3 regions of the Candidatus Allofournierella merdavium genome follow, and region 2 is predicted to be linked to each of the others. Evidence: predicted binding sites of a transcription regulator. Region 2 holds the regulator's gene; each other region holds the start of a gene.
The links. The regulator Rex, encoded in region 2, represses fermentation and respiration genes when NADH is low (regulators of the CRP and FNR family bind a similar motif). The targets are predictions, from matches to a motif close to ATTGTTAANNNNTTAACAAT.
Positions count from the first base shown of each region.

Region 1 (5,783 bases), on a different contig from region 2:
CGGATGGCCTGCACCGCCAGCCGGGCCACCTGTCCGTCGCCGGAGAAGATGGACACAAAGAGGCCGGGCGCCCCCTGCCCGATGAGGAACAAGAGGGCAGTGTAGCCAAGGCAGAGCAGAAGGATGAATTTCTGGGCCTGAAGGATGCGCCCGGGCTGGCCCGCACCGTAGTTGTAGCCCAGGATGGCCCCGGTGCCGCCGGTGATGCCGCCCAGGGGCATGGTGACCACCAGCATGAAACTCTGGGCGATGGTGGCCGCCGCCACCAGCAGGTCGCCCTGGGCCGCGCCGCCGTATTTTTGCAGCAGGGAGTTGAGGGCGATGATCATCACGTTGTCGAAGGCGATGATGACGAAGGGGGTGAAGCCGGTGGCCAGCACCCGGCCCATGATGCGGGCGCTGTAACCGCCGAAGGTGATGCGGATGGGCGGCCGGCGGCTGAACAGGAACAGCAGCACGAAAACGCAGCTGGCCAGCTGGCTGAGCACGGTGGCCAGCGCCGCGCCGGCCACACCCATCTTCAGCAGAAAGATGAACACCGGGTCCAGCAAAATGTTCAGCACCGCGCCCAGCAGCACCGAGAGCATGCCCTTTTTGGCAAAGCCCTGGCAGATGATGAACTGGTTCATGCCGGTGGAGAGCAGCGCGAACAGAGTGCCCGTCAGGTACACCGTGTAATAGCTTTCGGCGTAGGGCAGGCTGGCCTCGCTGGCGCCGAAGAGCAGCAGCACCGGCCTGCGGGTGGCCAGGGCCAGCGCCATCAGCCCCGCCGCCAGGCCCGTCAGCAGCACAAAACAGTTGGCCAGGATGCGCGCCGCGCCCCCGTTGTCGCCCGCGCCCATGCGGATGCTCACCAGGGGCGAGCCGCCCACCCCCACCAGAAAGGCCACCGAGCCGATCATGGTCACGATGGGACCGCACACCCCCGCCCCCGCCAGGGCCAGGTTCCCCACCTCGGGGATGTTGCCGATGTACATCCGGTCCACCACGCTGTACAAAACGCTCACGAACTGCGCCAGCATGCTGGGCAGTGCGATGCGCAGCACCAGCCGCCGGATGGGGTCGCGCCCCAGATCGTTTTCCATTCTCACACAAAACACCGCCTTGCGGGCGCAGAGAGCGCCGGACGCGTTTCCCCGCCCGGCGCGGCGCCGCTTATTTGTAGATCTTCTGGAGGGTGAAGCCCCGGCCGTGCACCTCGTTCACCGAACTGATGACGATGAAGGCCTGGGGGTCGGTCTCCAGCACCAGATGGTTCAGCTTGGCCAGTTCCCGGTTGGTCACCACCGTCAGCAGCATATCCCGCTCGGTGCCGGTGTAGCCGGTCTGGGCGTGCAGCACGGTGCAGCCCCGGTCCAGCACCCGCAGGATGATGCGGCGGATCTCGTCGTTCTTTTCGCTGAGGATCTTCACCTGGATCTTGGAGTGGCCCAGCACCGCCACCTTCTCCAGGATGACGGTGTACAGCAGCACCAGCAGGATGCCGTAGAGGATCTGCTCCTTGTCGGCAAAGACCATCTGGCCGATGAGGATGACAAAATCCAGCAGATACATCACCACGCCCACCGGCAGGCCGAAGTACTTGTTCAGCACGATGGGGGGGATGTCCATGCCGCCGCTGGACGCCCCCGCGCCGATCACCAGGCCGATGGCCACCCCGATCAGCACCCCGGCGAACACGGTGCCCAGCATGGGGTCCCGGGTGAAGCCGTCGATGCCGGGGATGCGAGCGAACAGGTCCAGAAACAGCGGGTAGCAGAAGGTGGACAGCGCCGTGTTGAAGGCGAACCACCGCCCCATGGCCAGCGCCCCCACCGCGAACATGATGACGTTGGAGACCAGCACGAAGCCGGCCACCGGCACGTCCAGCCAGTAGCGGGCGGCCAGCGCGAGGCCGGTGGTCCCGCCGGTGATCAGCCCGCAGGGCAGCACGAACATATCCACCGCCAGGGCGTACAGGGCGTTGCCCAGCAGCACCATCAACAGATTTTTGACCCGTGTGGGCACCAGCGGACCCTTCACAGGCGATCCCTCCCCTCGACGCACTGCACAACAGTGCTATAATAAAGCGAAGAGCGGCAGGCGTTTCGCCTGCCGCTCTGTCTGTTCGATTTCGTTTGGCCGCAGCCCATCCGTCCCACCTGCCCCGGGGCCGCGAAAAGCGGCCCGCTTTTGTTACTCAGTATTGCACAGCGGCGCGGCGATTGCAAGCCCCGGCAAAAAAAGTTCGGCGTTTTGCCCCGAAACCCCGCGGGGCACAACACCGAACTTTGGCAAATCGCATACGCCGTCAGCGCAGCATGGCGCTCTGGTTTACAATATAAGTGCTGTACAAAAACAGCACGTCCTGGTCGGCGAACTCCAGATACTGCGGCACCAGGCCGCTGACCATATAGCGGATGTCCACCAGCGTCACCCGGCAGTACTGCCCCAGCAGCAGCGGCACAAGGCTGCTGGCGTAGGAGTCCCGGAACACCACCAGCTCCCGGTCGGTGGCGGCCAGCGGGCTTTCGATGGTGATCAGGGGGCTGGCCCCGCTGAGAAACACGTCGTAGGGCACATCGGTGGAAAGGCGCGCGGTGTCGTAGACGGCGGTGAAGTCCGGGTACTGATAGTTGTCGCACACGGCCGCGTCGGTGACGCCGCTCACCAGATAGGTGAGGGATTCCGGTTCGTTTGCGCCGTACTTGCCGTAGGCGCCGATGAAGCCTTCCACCGTCACCGGGTCGAAGTCGTCCAGGTCCACCGAAAAGCCCATCGCCCCGCCCAGCGCCTCCAGCACGGCGGAAAGGCGCTCCTGCCGCCAGTGGCTGTCGGTGCGATAATAGTCCTCCAGGGCGAGGGCCCCGGTCAGGTCGATCTTTTCGATGCCGCTGCCCGCCAGCCCCCCGTCCGCCGCGGCAAAGAGCGCGGCGTAGTCGGTGGCGGGCTTCACCTCGCCGGGCAGGTAATAGCCCTTGTCCGGCACGATGGCGTAAAAGGCGCGGTTTTGCCCGGTGAGCAGGTCGGCCTTCAGCGCCTTCAGCTTTTCGGCAAAGCGGGAGGCGCTGTCCGTGTCGGCCCGGCCCAGCGCCTCCACCCAGTGCCCTTTGGCGGTGTAGATGCCGTTTTCATCCGGGCGCACGCCGGGCGCGAACAGTCCCCCCGCCGCCGCCAGGCCCAGCAGCGCGGCGGCCGCGAGGCAGAGCCCCGCAGCCGCGAGCCCAACTTTGCGGTTCACGGCTTACTGCGCCAGGGCGGTGAAGGCCGCGTGCAGCTGGTTTGCCAGATCGGTGCTGGCCATGATCAGGATGACCTTGTCGCCCGACCGGTCCACGATCTTGCTCTCGGCCTCCACACAGACCCACTTGCGGGGGTTGGCGTTGGCCTCGATGTCGGCGGCCAGCTGCTCGGCTTCGTCGGCGCTGTTTGCCTGCACCAGGCAGACGGAGAAGGGCACCGAGCTCATGGCCGCCTCGGCGTCGATGCCGTCGGCGTAGCGGTCGCGGGCCACGCCCAGGTTGTACTCGGAGTTCTCCTCGGTGAGCGGGGCGTACTTCTCGCCGCCGTTCAGGTCGGCGGGCAGCAGCATGGGCAGCTGGTCGGCGGGCGCGCCGGCCAGCACCGCGTCCATGATCTCGGTCAGGCTGCTGGCCATGGTCACGCCGGCGGCGGTGGAGCCGGAGGCGGCCTGCGAGGCGGGCGCGGAAGAGGGCGCGGAGGAAGAGGGAACGGAGGAGGGCGCCGACGAAGAGGAGGGCGCGGAGGTGCAGCCGGCGAGGGCGGCCGCGGCCAGGATAGCGGTGATGGTCAAAGCAAACTTTTTCATCTGTATAACTCCTTGTTTTTGAAAATATGCGGCCTGCTTGGGGGTAGTGTTCCCGGGCCGGCTTAGAATAAACAGCCCAAGGGGCCGGATTATTGCACCGCATATAAAAATTATCCAGCTTTTCTTAAAAATCTCCCCTTGATTCTCCGGGCTTTTTATCGTTATAATAATAACGAATAGGGCGATCTGCCCGCAGATCTCTTTGTTTGACCGGAAAAGGAGAGGATACCAATGGCCAATCGCATCGTGTTGAACACCATTTCCTACCATGGAAAGGGCGCCATCCAGAACATTCTGCCGGAGCTCACCGGCCGGGGCTACAAAAAGGCTTTCGTCTGCTCCGACCCGGACCTCTTGAAGTTCGGCGTGACCAAAAAGGTCACCGACCTGCTGGACGCCGCGGGCTTTGCCTACGAGGTGTACAGCGACATCAAACCCAACCCCACCATCGAGAACGTGCAGACCGGCGTGAAGGCCTTTAAGGCCAGCGGGGCGGACTGCATCGTGGCCATCGGCGGCGGCTCCTCCATGGACACCGCCAAGGCCATCGGCATCATCGCCAACAACCCCGAGTTCGCCGACGTGCGCAGCCTGGAGGGGGTGGCCCCCACCAAGAAACACGCGGCGTTCACCATCGCGGTGCCCACCACCGCCGGCACCGCCGCGGAGGTGACCATCAACTACGTCATCACCGACGTGGAGAAGAAGCGCAAGTTCGTCTGCGTGGACACCAACGACATCCCCGAGGTGGCCGTGGTGGATCCGGACATGATGTCCACCATGCCCAAGGGGCTCACCGCCGCCACCGGCATGGACGCGCTGACCCACGCCATCGAGGGCTACATCACCAGGGCCGCCTGGGAGATGACCGACATGTTCCATCTGGAGGCCATCCGGCTGATCTCCAAATACCTGCGGGCCGCCGTGGCCGGCACCCCCGAGGGCCGGGAGGGAATGGCGCTGGCCCAGTACATCGCCGGCCAGGGCTTCTCCAACGTGGGCCTGGGCATCGTGCACTCCATGGCGCACAGCCTGGGCGCCGTCTACGACACTCCTCACGGTGTGGCCAACGCCATCCTGCTGCCCACCGTGATGGAGTACAACGCCCCCGCCACCGGTGAGAAATACCGGGACATCGCCAAGGCCATGGGCGTGGAGGGCGTGGACGCCATGACCCTGGACCAGGCCCGCAAGGCCGCCTGCGCCGCGGTGAAGCAGCTGAGTCAGGACGTGGGCATCCCCGCCGACCTGAAGGCCATCGTGAAGGAGGAGGACGTGCCCTTCCTCGCCGAGTCGGCCTATGCCGACGCCTGCCGCCCCGGCAATCCCCGGGACACCAGCGTGGAGGAGATCGCCGCGCTCTACCGCAGCCTGATGTGAACCGGCATTCACAACGCGAACAAGCGCCCGGAGGCATTGCCTCCGGGCGCTTCTCTGTAAAAAAGTTCAGTGCTTGTCCAGATACTCCGCGGCGGAAAGGCCCGCGATGAGCCCCTCGCCCACCGCCTTGGCCACCTGCAGCGGCGCGCCGGTGACGTCTCCGGCGGCAAAGGCGCCCTCGATGTTGGTGGCCATGCGCCGGTCCACCTTCACAAAGCCGTCCTCGATGGCAAGACCCGGCAGCAGGGTGTCGGGGGCGATGGCGCTGCGCAGGATGAACACCCCCTGCACCGGCAGCCGCCGGCCGGCCACCTGCACCCACTCCACCGTGTCGCCGCCGCCCACCGCCTGCACCGCGCCGGCCAGATGCTCCACGGCGTCGCTCAGCTCCGCGGGGCGCCTGCCGGAGACGAAGCGCACCTTGCAGCCGATGGAGGAGAGGAAGTTCGCCTCGCCGGCGGCCTCGGGGGAGAGGCCCCACACCACCACCTCGCGGCCCCGGTAGAGCATGCCGTCGCAGGTGGCGCAGTAGGACACGCCCCGGCCCAAAAATTCGCTCTCGCCCTCCACGGGCTTGGCTTTGGCCACGCCCCCG
Region 1 covers NZ_CALWND010000004.1:140,607-146,389, reverse strand. The annotation lists gene ACH2A7_RS04190 (MATE family efflux transporter) at 1-1,085, opposite strand, end outside; gene ACH2A7_RS04185 (YitT family protein) at 1,156-2,022, opposite strand; gene ACH2A7_RS04180 (DHHW family protein) at 2,291-3,220, opposite strand; gene ACH2A7_RS04175 (hypothetical protein) at 3,224-3,808, opposite strand; gene fucO (lactaldehyde reductase) at 4,040-5,188, shown strand; gene ACH2A7_RS04165 (NAD(P)/FAD-dependent oxidoreductase) at 5,255-5,783, opposite strand, start outside.
Region 1: fucO (lactaldehyde reductase) is a predicted target of Rex. The motif match lies at 3,966-3,985, and genes of this name have one in related genera.

Region 2 (5,783 bases):
TCTCGTCCAGCAGCGTGAACAGCGCCTCGTCGCTCTCCTCCTCATCCTCGGCGCAAAATCCGTCGCCCTCATCCCCCATGGCCAGGGCCTCCAGCGCCGCGGCCAGCACCCCCATGTCTTCCCCGAACATCTGCTCCATCACGGCGTTGGTGCTCATGGCAGCCGCTTCGGCGACCCTGGCGTTGATCGCCTGCTGCAGTTGTTCCTGATTGGCTGCCATCTGCGCCATGGCATCGGCGTCAAATATCTGCCCCAGGATCTCCACCTGGCGCCGGGTATTGGCTGCCTGCTGAGCAGCCTCGTCATCGGCAGGACGCTGGGGCGGGATGACCGACTCCGGTCGGGAAGAAAATGCGGCCGGCGATTTTTCCTCCATCTCATGCAGGCTGTCCAGGGCGCGCGCCTGCGCGGCCTTTGCCCGGTTCATGATCTCATTGATGTCCATTGTGATTCTCCTTTTCTTTCCACAGGGGGTGCCAGGCCGACGGCGGAAGGGCAGACGCTTTGTCTGTTCCGGCAGAAATTCCACCAACTGAAACCCGGTGCCGGCCGAAGAGCATCACCGCCGTGGGCGGGGACGATCTCCCAAAACGTTTGATCCGCGGCATCACCGGTTCACTTTTTCGCAAAGCGATTCAAAAAGAAATCGGTGAAGGCCGCCAGTTCTTCCTCCTGGGAAACATATACATACAAACGTTCATCCTCCAGCCAATCGTAGGCGTTGATGGCAATGTACCCCCGCTTGTCAGGATAGATGACAAAGGCGTCGGTGGGGTACTTGTTCCGGCAGGCTTTGAGAATATCCGCACGCCGGTAGTAAACGGGATCGCCGCAGCTGGAAAGATCGGGGACGGTGGGCACCACCACAACGGTCTGCGTCTCTTCGTTCCAGCCCACGATGAGATTGCCGATCTTAGTCTTGCTGCCGTGGACAAAGCCGTAATTGAAGCGGCTCACGTCTTCGGTGTAACCAAAGATCAGCCTGTATTGGCCGCCGTTTTCCACCACATGATCGAACAGCGATCGCATTTTTCGGGCGTTTGCGGCGCTTTTTTCCATGTCGATCGTTGGCCCCTTGAACAGCTTGCTGAAAATACCCATGTCAAAAACCTCCTGAATATGTATGATATCGCCCCGCCGGGAGCAGGACGCATGAACTTTATATAAAGATAAATCTTTAAATTTATCTTTATTTTGGGTGAAAGGCCGGCCCGCCGGAAAATGCCGCTGAAACGGGGATCCGAACGGGCCGGAGCGTGGGTTATGCATTGCAGGCGTCTTCATCCCTGAGGGAGGCCAGGCAGTCCACGATGGTGCGGATCTGAGCCGCGACCGTGGCGTCGGCCGCCTCGGGAACGAAGAGGGGAAGGCTTTCGGGAATGGCGCGGCGGACGATCATCACCGTCAGGCACAGGTTGGTGAAAAGACTGATCCGGGGCGGGGAGGGCTTTACACCGAAAATATCCAGCAACTGCCCAAACAGCCGCGCCTGTTTTTCGCGAAAGACACGGTAGCTTTCGGGAGTGAGCCGCCGGAAGATCAGTTGCTGCTGTTCAATGGTCAGCACTGCGATCCCGTGCTGTTCGCCGTAGCAGCAGGAATGGAGAAACCGGGTGAGGGCGCTTCGCCAGTCCAGCGCCGGGTCGTCCATCAGTTGCCGGGCATAGCGGAGGATGCGGGGTTGCTGGAGGTAGAGCGTTTCCACGATCAGGTCTTCCTTGGTGGGAAAGAAGGTGTAAAAGAAGGAACGGGAGATGCCCACCTTTTTGTAGATCTGTTCCACCGTGGTGTGCTGGATGCCCTGTTTGGCCATCAGGGCAAGACCGGTGACGATCAGATCCTGCCGGATCTGTTGGCGCTCCGCTTGCGAGTATGAGACCTTTGGCATTCTTTCACCTCCACGCAATAAATACAGAATATATATTTTGTGTTTATTCTACCATGGCATATTCCGGAATTCAAGAGAGAAACACCGGAAAAACAAAAATCCCCCGCGGGCAGCCCGCGGGGGTAAACGTTATAAAGCAGAGCGATGGTTCAAAGGCCGACTTTCGGGTGCCGCTGGTAGAACTTTTCACGCTCGGCAAAATAGCACTGGGCGCAAAGACTCTGGTACTGCACGTTGTTTTCCTGGTCGATGGCAACCTGATCGCCCTCAAACACGAATTCTCCGTTCACCTTTCGCCCGTTGCAGGTGGCCTTGCGCCCGCAGGTGCAGATGGTCTTCATCTCCTCAATGGCATGGGCAAGTTCCAAAAGGCGGGTGGAGCCGGGGAACCCGTTCATGGAAAAGTCGGTGCGCAGGCCGTAGGCAATGACGGGAATGTTGAGCTTGACCGTGACCATGAAAAGCTGTTCGGCCTGTTGCGGGGTGAAAAACTGGCTTTCGTCGGTGAGGACACAGGCCAGGGGCTTGTCACCGCGAAAGGCCTCCTGCCTCACAAGTTCAAACACGTCCATGTCGGGGGTCACCGCCCTGTCCACCGGGCGGCTGACGCCCAGGCGGCTCAAAAGACATTCGCCGCCTTTTGTGTCGATGCTGGGTTTGAGGATGAACACCCGCATGCCCCGCTCCTCATAATTGAAAGCGACCTGCATCAGGGCGGTGCTTTTGCCGCTGTTCATCGCGCCATAGCGAAAGTATAATTTGGCCATAGGGGAGAGACGCTCACTTTCCGTTTTGGAGTTTTACTTGTTGCGCAGCCGATACCCCAGACTCATCAGGCTGTCTCCCAGATGCGCGTTTTCCACGGTAATGCCGGGATAGGCCACCGCCAGGTCATAGTGGCTGAAATTCCAGAAGCCCTTGATCCCCAGTTCCACCAGCTTGCCGGAGACTGCCTTCGCGCTTTCCCGGGGCAGACAAAGCACTGCCACGGCGGGACGGTTCGCCTTGCAGAAATCGTCCAGTTCGTCAATGTGGAGGATGGGCACACCGTCCAGATCGTGACCCACCAGTTCCTGCCGGACATCGAACACCGCCAACAGATTGTACCCGTTGGTATCGGTGGTCAAAAAACGGGAGACGGCGGTGCCCAGGCGCCCGGCGCCGAGAAGGATGGTGGGCAGCTTTTCTCCGTGGCCGAACAAAAGCTGGCCGATCTCGTTTTCCAAAACCTCCACGTTGTAGCCGATGCCCTGCTGGCCGAACCCGCCAAAACAGTTGAAATCCTGCCGCACCTGGCTGGCAGTGGTGCCCATCATGCGGGCCAGTTCACTGGAGGAAATCGTGGAGACGCCGGATCGGTGCAGCTGGGAAATATAGCGGTAATATTTCGGCAGCCGTTTGATGACCGGGAGCGACACTTTGCCCTGAGAGTGATTCATTCATTTCACCATCTTTTTATCAAATTCTTCAGCTTGCAAAAGGCAAAGCGGCAACAGGCCGCTTACCATCCCCCGGAACTTGTGGATCACAGGCGGGAGAAAGAAAATTGTCCTTGTATATAGTATAATCGTTACAGCGACTTTGTCAAACGATGTACAAAGAATTGCCCCTTTGTCTGTATAATCTGTGTGCCGGACGGGGAACAATGTGTGTGAAAATCAAAAGAGGGGAAGTAGGTCCGGATGGAAGAAAACGAGCAAAAACAGCAGCCCACCGACGCGCAGGTGGAGCAGGAAAAGCTGGAACATGAATACATGATGGACACCGGCTCGGTGATCCGCACAAAGGGCCGCCATGCCATCCACTGCCTCACGGTGGTGGGCCTGATCGAGGGCCACGTCAGTGCGGATCAGAGCCAGAAGGTCACAAAATACGAGCATGTCATCCCGCAGCTGGTGGCCATTGAGGAAGACCCGGACATTGACGCCCTGCTGGTGATCCTGAACACGGTGGGGGGCGATGTGGAGGCCGGCCTGGCCCTGGCCGAACTCATCAGCGGCGTGAGCAAACCCAGCGCCACGCTGGTGCTGGGCGGCGGGCATTCCATCGGCATCCCGCTGGCGGTGAGCGGCCGGCGCAGCTTCATCGTGCCCACCGCCACCATGACCATCCACCCGGTGCGGCACTCCGGGCTGGTGCTGGGCGTGCCCCAGACCATGCGCTATTTTGAGCAGATGCAGGAGCGCATCGCCGGTTTTGTGGAGGGCCATTCCAAAATCAGCAAAGAGCGCTTTGTGGAACTGATGATGCACACCGGCGAACTGGTGATGGACGTGGGCACGGTGCTCACCGGGCAGCAGGCGGTGCACGAGGGCCTGATCGACCAACTGGGCAGCCTGGGCGACGCGCTGAATTATCTGTATGGTGAGATCGAGCGCCGGGGCTGACCGCCCCGGCGTTTCCTTTGGTTGACACCGTCGGCGGCTGGTGTTATAATTTGTTAAACTCTGATGGAAAGCGAGGTGCCTGATCATGGAAAACAGCGGAATCAATCCAGCATCTGAATATCTTTCGGGCCCTCGGCTGCAGGTATGATCGATTCATAAATTTTGCCGCGGCGTATCAGCCGCGGCTTTTTCTTTTTGAGCCGATGGTTTTCCCTTCATGGAGATTCAGACACAATCAACCGGCGAAGAAAGTAAAAACGATTTATGGAGGAACATATGATCCATCTCAGAAAAATCACAGAGGAAAACTTTTTGGAGGCCTTTGGCCTGAAGCTTGCGCCTGAACAGGAACGCTTTGTTTCGCACCCGACCCGCAGTCTGGCACAGGCGTATGTGTACAGGGACCAATGCCAGCCGTTCGGCATCTGCCGGGGGGACACAATGGTCGGGTATGTCATGGTGATCTATGACGATGGTATTCCCGAATACAACATATGGCACATGATGATCGATGCATCGAAGCAAAGGCGGGGGTATGGAAAGGCGGCACTGGACCGGGTGCTGGAGTACATCAAAACAAAACCGTTCGGCCCCGCCGACCGGGTGGTCCTGACCTGTAACCGGGACAACGTCGGGGCGCTGCATCTGTACAAAAGCAGAGGCTTTGCCGAGACCGGAACCGTGTGTGAGGATGAGATCGAACTGTCCCGCACAATCCAGGGATAAACAGGCTCCGGCCGCTGCAGAGCCGCACTGCTTTTTCCAGTGTCGGGCACCCGTGTTCGGCAAATTTGGGTTTTACAATTCGTCTTGCAGATGGTAAAATAATTAAGTTAAGCATTCCGCGCCTTGGGGCAGAAAGCCGCCGGGGCGCATCCGATACAACGCAGGGCAAAGAGGAAATAAAGCGCTATGGCAACGAGAAAAACGACGACAAAAAAGACGAATACCGGCGCGCGGCGCCGCCGGTCCAAACCGGACATCGCCCAGAGCTGGAGCATCCTGCTCTTTGGCCTGGGGGCTGTGTTGGTGGCAATGATCTTTGTGGAGGGCCAATCCGTGTGGGCCTGGCTGCGCGCGGCGATGTTCGGCGTGTTCGGCCTGGGGATGTATGTGCTGGGCCTGCTGGTGCTGTATGTGGCGGTGCTGGTGGCGCTGGGTCTGCCCATCTGGTCCAAGTGTGCCAAAGCGCTGCTTCTCATGATGTTTTTGTGCGGCACCGCGGTGGTGTTCTCCCGCGTGAACCTCACGGACATGAATTTCGTGCAGGTGGTCAAGGCCCTCTACCAGCAGGGGCAGGGAGCGCTGGGCGGCGGTGTGCTGGGCGGCGTGGTGGGCGGCAGCCTGCTGGTGCTGTGCGGCCGGCCGGCGGCCAATATCCTGCTGCTGGTGCTGCTGGTCGCCGGCGCCATGTGGTTTGCCGGTGTCACCCCCGGCGATGTGTGGAACTTCGTCGCGGGGCGGTACGCTCTCTGGCAGGACGAACGCGCCGAGCGTGAGGCGCGCCG
Region 2 covers NZ_CALWND010000002.1:216,404-222,186, reverse strand. The annotation lists gene ACH2A7_RS02460 (DUF1266 domain-containing protein) at 1-445, opposite strand, end outside; gene ACH2A7_RS02455 (hypothetical protein) at 616-1,101, opposite strand; gene ACH2A7_RS02450 (TetR/AcrR family transcriptional regulator) at 1,262-1,888, opposite strand; gene ACH2A7_RS02445 (thymidine kinase) at 2,038-2,655, opposite strand; gene ACH2A7_RS02440 (redox-sensing transcriptional repressor Rex) at 2,689-3,327, opposite strand; gene ACH2A7_RS02435 (ClpP family protease) at 3,571-4,275, shown strand; gene ACH2A7_RS02430 (GNAT family N-acetyltransferase) at 4,552-5,001, shown strand; gene ACH2A7_RS02425 (DNA translocase FtsK) at 5,188-5,783, shown strand, end outside.

Region 3 (5,783 bases), on a different contig from region 2:
TGGTCTTTTCCACGGCGGTGACCAGGCTGGTGAAGGGGGTGCAGATGACCACCTCGCAGCCCGCGCCCTTCACGGCGGGGATGAGCTCGTCGATGAGAGCGGCGGCCTCGGTGGCGGTCTTGTTCATCTTCCAGTTGCCGGCGATAACGGCTTTGCGGTTGGCTTTATCCATGGTGTATTCCCTCGCTTTTTTATTTATAGGATGGCCGCAAAAGGCCCCAGCCGCCGGGCAAAGGGCCGGGCGGCTGAGGCGGATGCGTTCAAAATCAGGCGTTCTGGATGCAGGCGATGCCGGGCAGCTCCTTGCCCTCCAGGTACTCCAGGGAGGCGCCGCCGCCGGTGGAGATGTGGGTCATCTTGTCGCCCAGGCCCATCTGCTGGACGGCTGCCGCGCTGTCGCCGCCGCCGATGACGGTGGTGGCGTCGCTCTCAGCCATAGCCTTGGCCACAGCCAGGGTGCCGGCGGCCAGGGTGGGGTTCTCGAACACGCCCATGGGGCCGTTCCAGACCACGGTCTTGGAAGCCTTGACCGCGTCGGCAAACAGCTTCATGGTCTCGGGGCCGATGTCGCAGCCTTCCATGTCGGCGGGCATCTGGCTGATGGGGTAGACGGTGGTGTCCACCGCGGCGTCGATGGGATCGGGGAAGTCCTTGACGCAGACGGTGTCCACAGGCAGCAGCAGCTTGACGCCGTTGGCCTTGGCCTTTTCCATCATCTCCTTGCAGTAGTCGATCTTGGAGTCGTCGCACAGGCTCTTGCCGGTCTCATAGCCCTGGGCCTTGACGAAGGTGTAGGCCATGCCGCCGCCGATGATCAGAGTGTCCACCTTCTCCAGCAGGTTGGAGATGACGTTCAGCTTGTCGGCGACCTTGGCGCCGCCCAGGATGGCGGTGAAGGGCCGGACAGGATCGTTGACGGCGTTGCCCAGGTAGCGGATCTCCTTCTCCATCAGGTAGCCCACGGCGGTGTCCTTGATGTAGTCGGTGACGCCGGCGGTGGAGCAGTGGGCCCGGTGGGCGCTGCCGAAGGCGTCGTTCACATAGCAGTCGGCCAGGCTGGCCAGATCCTTGCTGAACTCGGGCAGGTTCTTGGTCTCCTCCTTGCGGAAGCGGGTGTTCTGCAGCAGCACCACGTCGCCGTCCTTCATGGCGGCCACGGCGGCCTTGGCGTTGGGGCCCACCACCTCGTCATCGTTGGCGAAGACGACTTCCTTGCCCAGCAGCTCGGACAGGCGCACCGCCACGGGGGCCAGGCTGAACTTCTCCTCGGGGCCGTTCTTGGGCTTGCCCAGATGGCTGCACAGGATGACCTTGCCGCCGTTCTCGATCAGCTTTTTGATCGTGGGCAGCGCCGCCACGATGCGGTTGTCGTTGGTGATCTTGCCGTCCTTCATCGGCACGTTGAAATCGCAGCGCACAAGCACGCGCTTGCCGCGCACGTCCATCTCTTCCACGGTCTTTTTACCCAAACCCATCGTCTGTTTCTCCTCTCGATTTTGAAGTTCTCATGGGCATTTGCATACCTATCCCTATTATAATCAATCCCGGTGCATTTCGCAAGATATTTGCCGTTATTCATTTAACAATATCCTCCCCCGGACGTGCCCGAAACTTGCACAAAAGGCGCGGGGGCGGCAAGCGGCGGGGCGCGGGAGAAACGAGGGCCGCGGCGGGCCCGGGGAGGGGCGGAGCGCGGGGTGAAGAAAAGGCCGGGGAGGGTCCCCCGGCCTTTTGGTGTTATTGCAGGCTCTGCCTGTTCCTCCAGGCGCCCGCGGCGTAGAGCACCGAGAGCACCAGCCGCACCAGGTCCCCCGCCAGCGCGCTGGGATTGTCGCCGAAAAGGCTGAGCAGCAGGTTCAGCGCCGCCACCGCCGAGAGCACCAGGCCCAGCGCAAAGAGGGGGCGGACCTTGTCGGGGCGGCCGCACCACCGAAGGCCCAGGATGCTGGCCACCAGGCTGAAGAGGCTGCTGGGGATGGCGAACACCCCCAGGGCAATGATGGACACGGTGAGCCCCAGCGCCAGGCCCTCGCCGCCGGAGGCGCCCGACGCCAGGCCGACGGCAATGATGCCCAAGGCGGCCAGAAGCCCCAGGGCCGACAGGATGATGTACAGGATGCTGGTCACCTTGAGCAGACGCCTGCCCTTGAGGTCGGTGTTGTGCATGGGTGTTTCTCCTTTTATAGGGTATTTTTTGAAGCGGGGGTCAAAGAGAGCGAAAGGGCCGGGGCGGACGCCCCGGCCCTTCCTGGGTCATTTTATTGCAGGCTCTGTTTGTTCTGCCAGGCGCCCACGGTGTAGAGCACCGGCAGCACCAGCCCGATGAGGGCGCTCACCACAGAGGTGGAGCCGTCGCCGCTGAAGGCGGCCAGCAGCTGCAGCGCCGCCAGCACCACCAGCACGATGCCCAGCACAAAGAGCACGCCCGCCTTGTCCGGCCGGTTGCACCACTTGACGCCCAGGATGCCCACCACCAGGCCGAATACGCTGCCCAGGATGGCCACCAGGCCCAGCACCGCGGCGACGACGCCCAGGCCCACGGCCACATCGCCGCCCATGGCGACGCCCAGAGCCGCGCCGCCCACGATGGCGGCAAGGCCGCCAAAAATGCTGATCGCCGCAAAAACGATGTAGAGGATGCCCACCACCTTGAGCATCATCCTGCCTTTGAGTTGTGTGTCGTTCATGAAATCTTCCTCCTCAATGTGATTTTATTTCCGGGCGGCCGGGGCCGTTCCGTCAGTTTTGGGCGCGTCGGCGAGCATCTCCTTCACCGAGGTGACCAGGCCCGCCAGGTTCTGCATGTCGCTGGGGATGATGAGTTTGGTGGCCTTGCCGTCCGCCACCTTTTCCAGGGCCTCCAGCCCCTTCAGGGCCAGCACCCGGTCGCTGGGGGCGGCCTCGTTCAGCAGCTTCAGCGAGTCGGCCAGGGCCTTCTGCACCTCCATGATGGCCTGGGCCTCGCCCTGGGCCTCCCGGATGCGCTGCTCCCGCACCGCGTCCGCCCGCAGGATGGCGCTCTCCTTTTCGCCCTCGGCCACCAGGATGGCGCTGCGCTTTTCGCCCTCGGCCCGCAGGATGCTCTCCCGGCGCTGGCGCTCCGCCTTCATCTGCTTTTCCATGGCGTCCTGGATCTCGGCGGGGGGGATGATGTTCTTCACCTCCACCCGGTTGACCTTGATGCCCCACTTGTCGGTGGCCTCGTCCAGGATGGCGGTGATCTTGGTGTTGATGACGTCCCGGCTGGTGAGGGTGTGGTCCAGTTCCATCTCACCGATGATATTGCGCAGGGTGGTGGCGGTGAGGTTCTCGATGGCGGCCATCGGGCGCTCCACGCCGTAGGTGAAGAGCTTGGCGTCGGTGACCTGGAAGAAGACCACCGTGTCGATCTGCATGGTGACGTTGTCCCGGGTGATCACCGGCTGGGGCTTGAAGTCCACCACCTGCTCCTTCAGGCTGACCTTTTTGGCCACCCGCATCAGGAAGGGCACCCGGAAGTGCAGGCCGGCCTCCCAGGTGGCGTGGTAGACGCCCAGCCACTCCATCACGTAGGCGGTGGCCTGCGGCACCAGGCAGATGCAGCTGATGAGCAGGATGACGACGATCAGGACCACGGGGATGACGATGAACAGAACAAAGGGCATGACGATTCCTCCTTTTTTTGGGGGTTTACAGGTGTGAGGGGGTTTCGGGGGCCGGCTGCCGCGCCGGTTCCACCCGCAGGGTGGCGCTGTCCACGGCGGTGACGACGCACTCGTCGCCCGCCTCCAGCGGCGACGGGCAGACGGCGGACCAGTCCACGCCGTCCAGCCGCACCCGGCCGGACAGGCCCGGCCGCAGGGGCTGCACCACCACCGCCCGGCGGCCGATGTTGCGCTCCAGGCCCAGGGCCGCGGCGGGGCGGCGGCTGCGCATCCGGCCCACCAGCGGTTTCGTGACCGCCAGCGCCGCCGCGCTGACCAGCGCGAAGGCCAGCAGCTGATAGAGCAGGTTGCCGGTGAACAGGCTGGTGATGAGCCCGGCCAGCGCGCCCACGGCGAACCAGATGCTCACCAGGCTGACGGTGGCGGCCTCCAGGATGATGAACAGCGCCAGGGCGATGAGCCAGCCGGCGATGGCGGCCGGCTCGGGCACGAGGATGGGTTGGAACATAAAGACTCCTTTCCGGCGGCCATGGCCGCCCTTCCCGCAGGGACGCGGGCACCGGTGCTGTCTTTATCTTATCAAAAACCAATACGATTGACAAAGGCGGAAATATCACAAAAACGGTGAATTTCGCCCGTTTTCGCCCGCGGCGGGCAAAGGGCGCTTCCGGGGCCAGCGGGGCCGGTGCGGGGCACGCCGGGGAAAGGGAACGGCAAAAAAAGCGCGCCCTGTTCAGATCTCCCAGAGGGATATGAACTGCACCGCCGCCAGCGGCAGGACCACCGCCGCGGCCAGCGCCTTCTGCCAGGGGCGGCGCAGTTCCAGCTGCCGGCCCAGCAGCAGGCCGCAGCCGGCCACGCAGGCCGCAAAGAGGAAGCCGGTGCGCTCGCCCGACACCGCCGACGCGGGGGTGAAGCCGATGGCCGCCCGGGTGCAAAAGCCCGCCAGCAGCAAAGCCAGCGCCGCGAAGGACGCGGAGGTGTGCCCCAGGGCGATGTACACGCAGCCGCACACCAGGGCAAAGCCCCCGCACAGCAGCAGGAAGGGCAGATAGGCCAGCGGGTCATTGCAGTTGGACACATGGACGGTGCCCACACCCCGGGCGGCCGTCACCGCGTCGGCCAAAGCGGGCAGCCGGCCGCGCCAGTGGCGCAGCAGCACCCCCAGGGTCAGCTGGGCCGCCAGGGGCGCCAGGCAGACCAGCCGGTAGAACAGGCAGCGGCTCGCCTGCCAGACCGCCGCCGCCAGCAGCGCGAAAAACAGGGTGTAAAGGAGGTTCCGGTCCAGAAACAACTCCCCCAGCGCGCCGGAGATGCCCGCCTCCGCCTTGCTCAGAATGCTCTGCATGGCGAAGTCCCGGTAATAGGAGGCCGCCTCCCCCGCGCTGCGCAGCTTCACCCCCGGGCAGGCCAGCATATACCCCAGCCCCGCCAGCGTGACAGCCGCCTGGGCATAGAACAGCCGGGGCAGCGGCCGGCGGGCGGCCAGCCGCTACGCGGCGAAGGCCGCCAGCAAGAGCAGGGCCAGCACGGCGGTCTGCTCGGCGTTCACGCCGTAGACAAGGCCCAGCAGCCCTGCCGCCGCGCCCGCCCGGCCGCCCCAGCCCGTCAGGGAGACGAGGGCCAGGCACAGCCCGCCAGCGGCCAGAGGTAGTTCATGGTGGTGGCCACCCAGCCGGCGGTGCTCAGGTACCACCAGGGGTAGAGCCACAGCAGCGCCGCCGCCAGCCACCCCACGCGCCGGCGCGCGGCCATATCGGCCGCGGACGTGCCAACGCCCCCGGCCAGCCGGGCCATGGCCAGCGCCAGGCCGGTGAGCACACCGGTGTCCGCCGCCCGCCAGACCCACCGGGGCAGGCTGGAAAAGATGCACAAAAAGAACTCGATCACCGTGCGGGAGGACCAGCGGGCGTACTGCCCGGCCAGAAACTCCCACAGCGGCTGGTTGCCCAGAACAGCGCCATAGAAGGCCTCGTCCACATCCACCACCACCAGGCCGAAGTGCCACAGGGCGGTGAAAAAGCCAAAGACCAGGCAGGGGGTCAGGGGATGGAAGGCCAGCGCCCGCAGGCGCGGTTTCACTGTTTCCGTCATAGCGCACCTCCCACGATCTGCCCGGTGCGGATCAGGGCGTTGTGG
Region 3 covers NZ_CALWND010000007.1:107,933-113,715, reverse strand. The annotation lists gene tpiA (triose-phosphate isomerase) at 1-172, opposite strand, end outside; gene ACH2A7_RS07355 (phosphoglycerate kinase) at 267-1,475, opposite strand; gene ACH2A7_RS07350 (hypothetical protein) at 1,738-2,166, opposite strand; gene ACH2A7_RS07345 (hypothetical protein) at 2,259-2,687, opposite strand; gene ACH2A7_RS07340 (SPFH domain-containing protein) at 2,712-3,644, opposite strand; gene ACH2A7_RS07335 (NfeD family protein) at 3,670-4,152, opposite strand; gene ACH2A7_RS07330 (hypothetical protein) at 4,378-5,061, opposite strand; gene ACH2A7_RS07325 (hypothetical protein) at 5,253-5,738, opposite strand; gene ACH2A7_RS07320 (hypothetical protein) at 5,735-5,783, opposite strand, start outside.
Region 3: ACH2A7_RS07355 (phosphoglycerate kinase) is a predicted target of Rex. The motif match lies at 1,568-1,587, and genes of this name have one in related genera.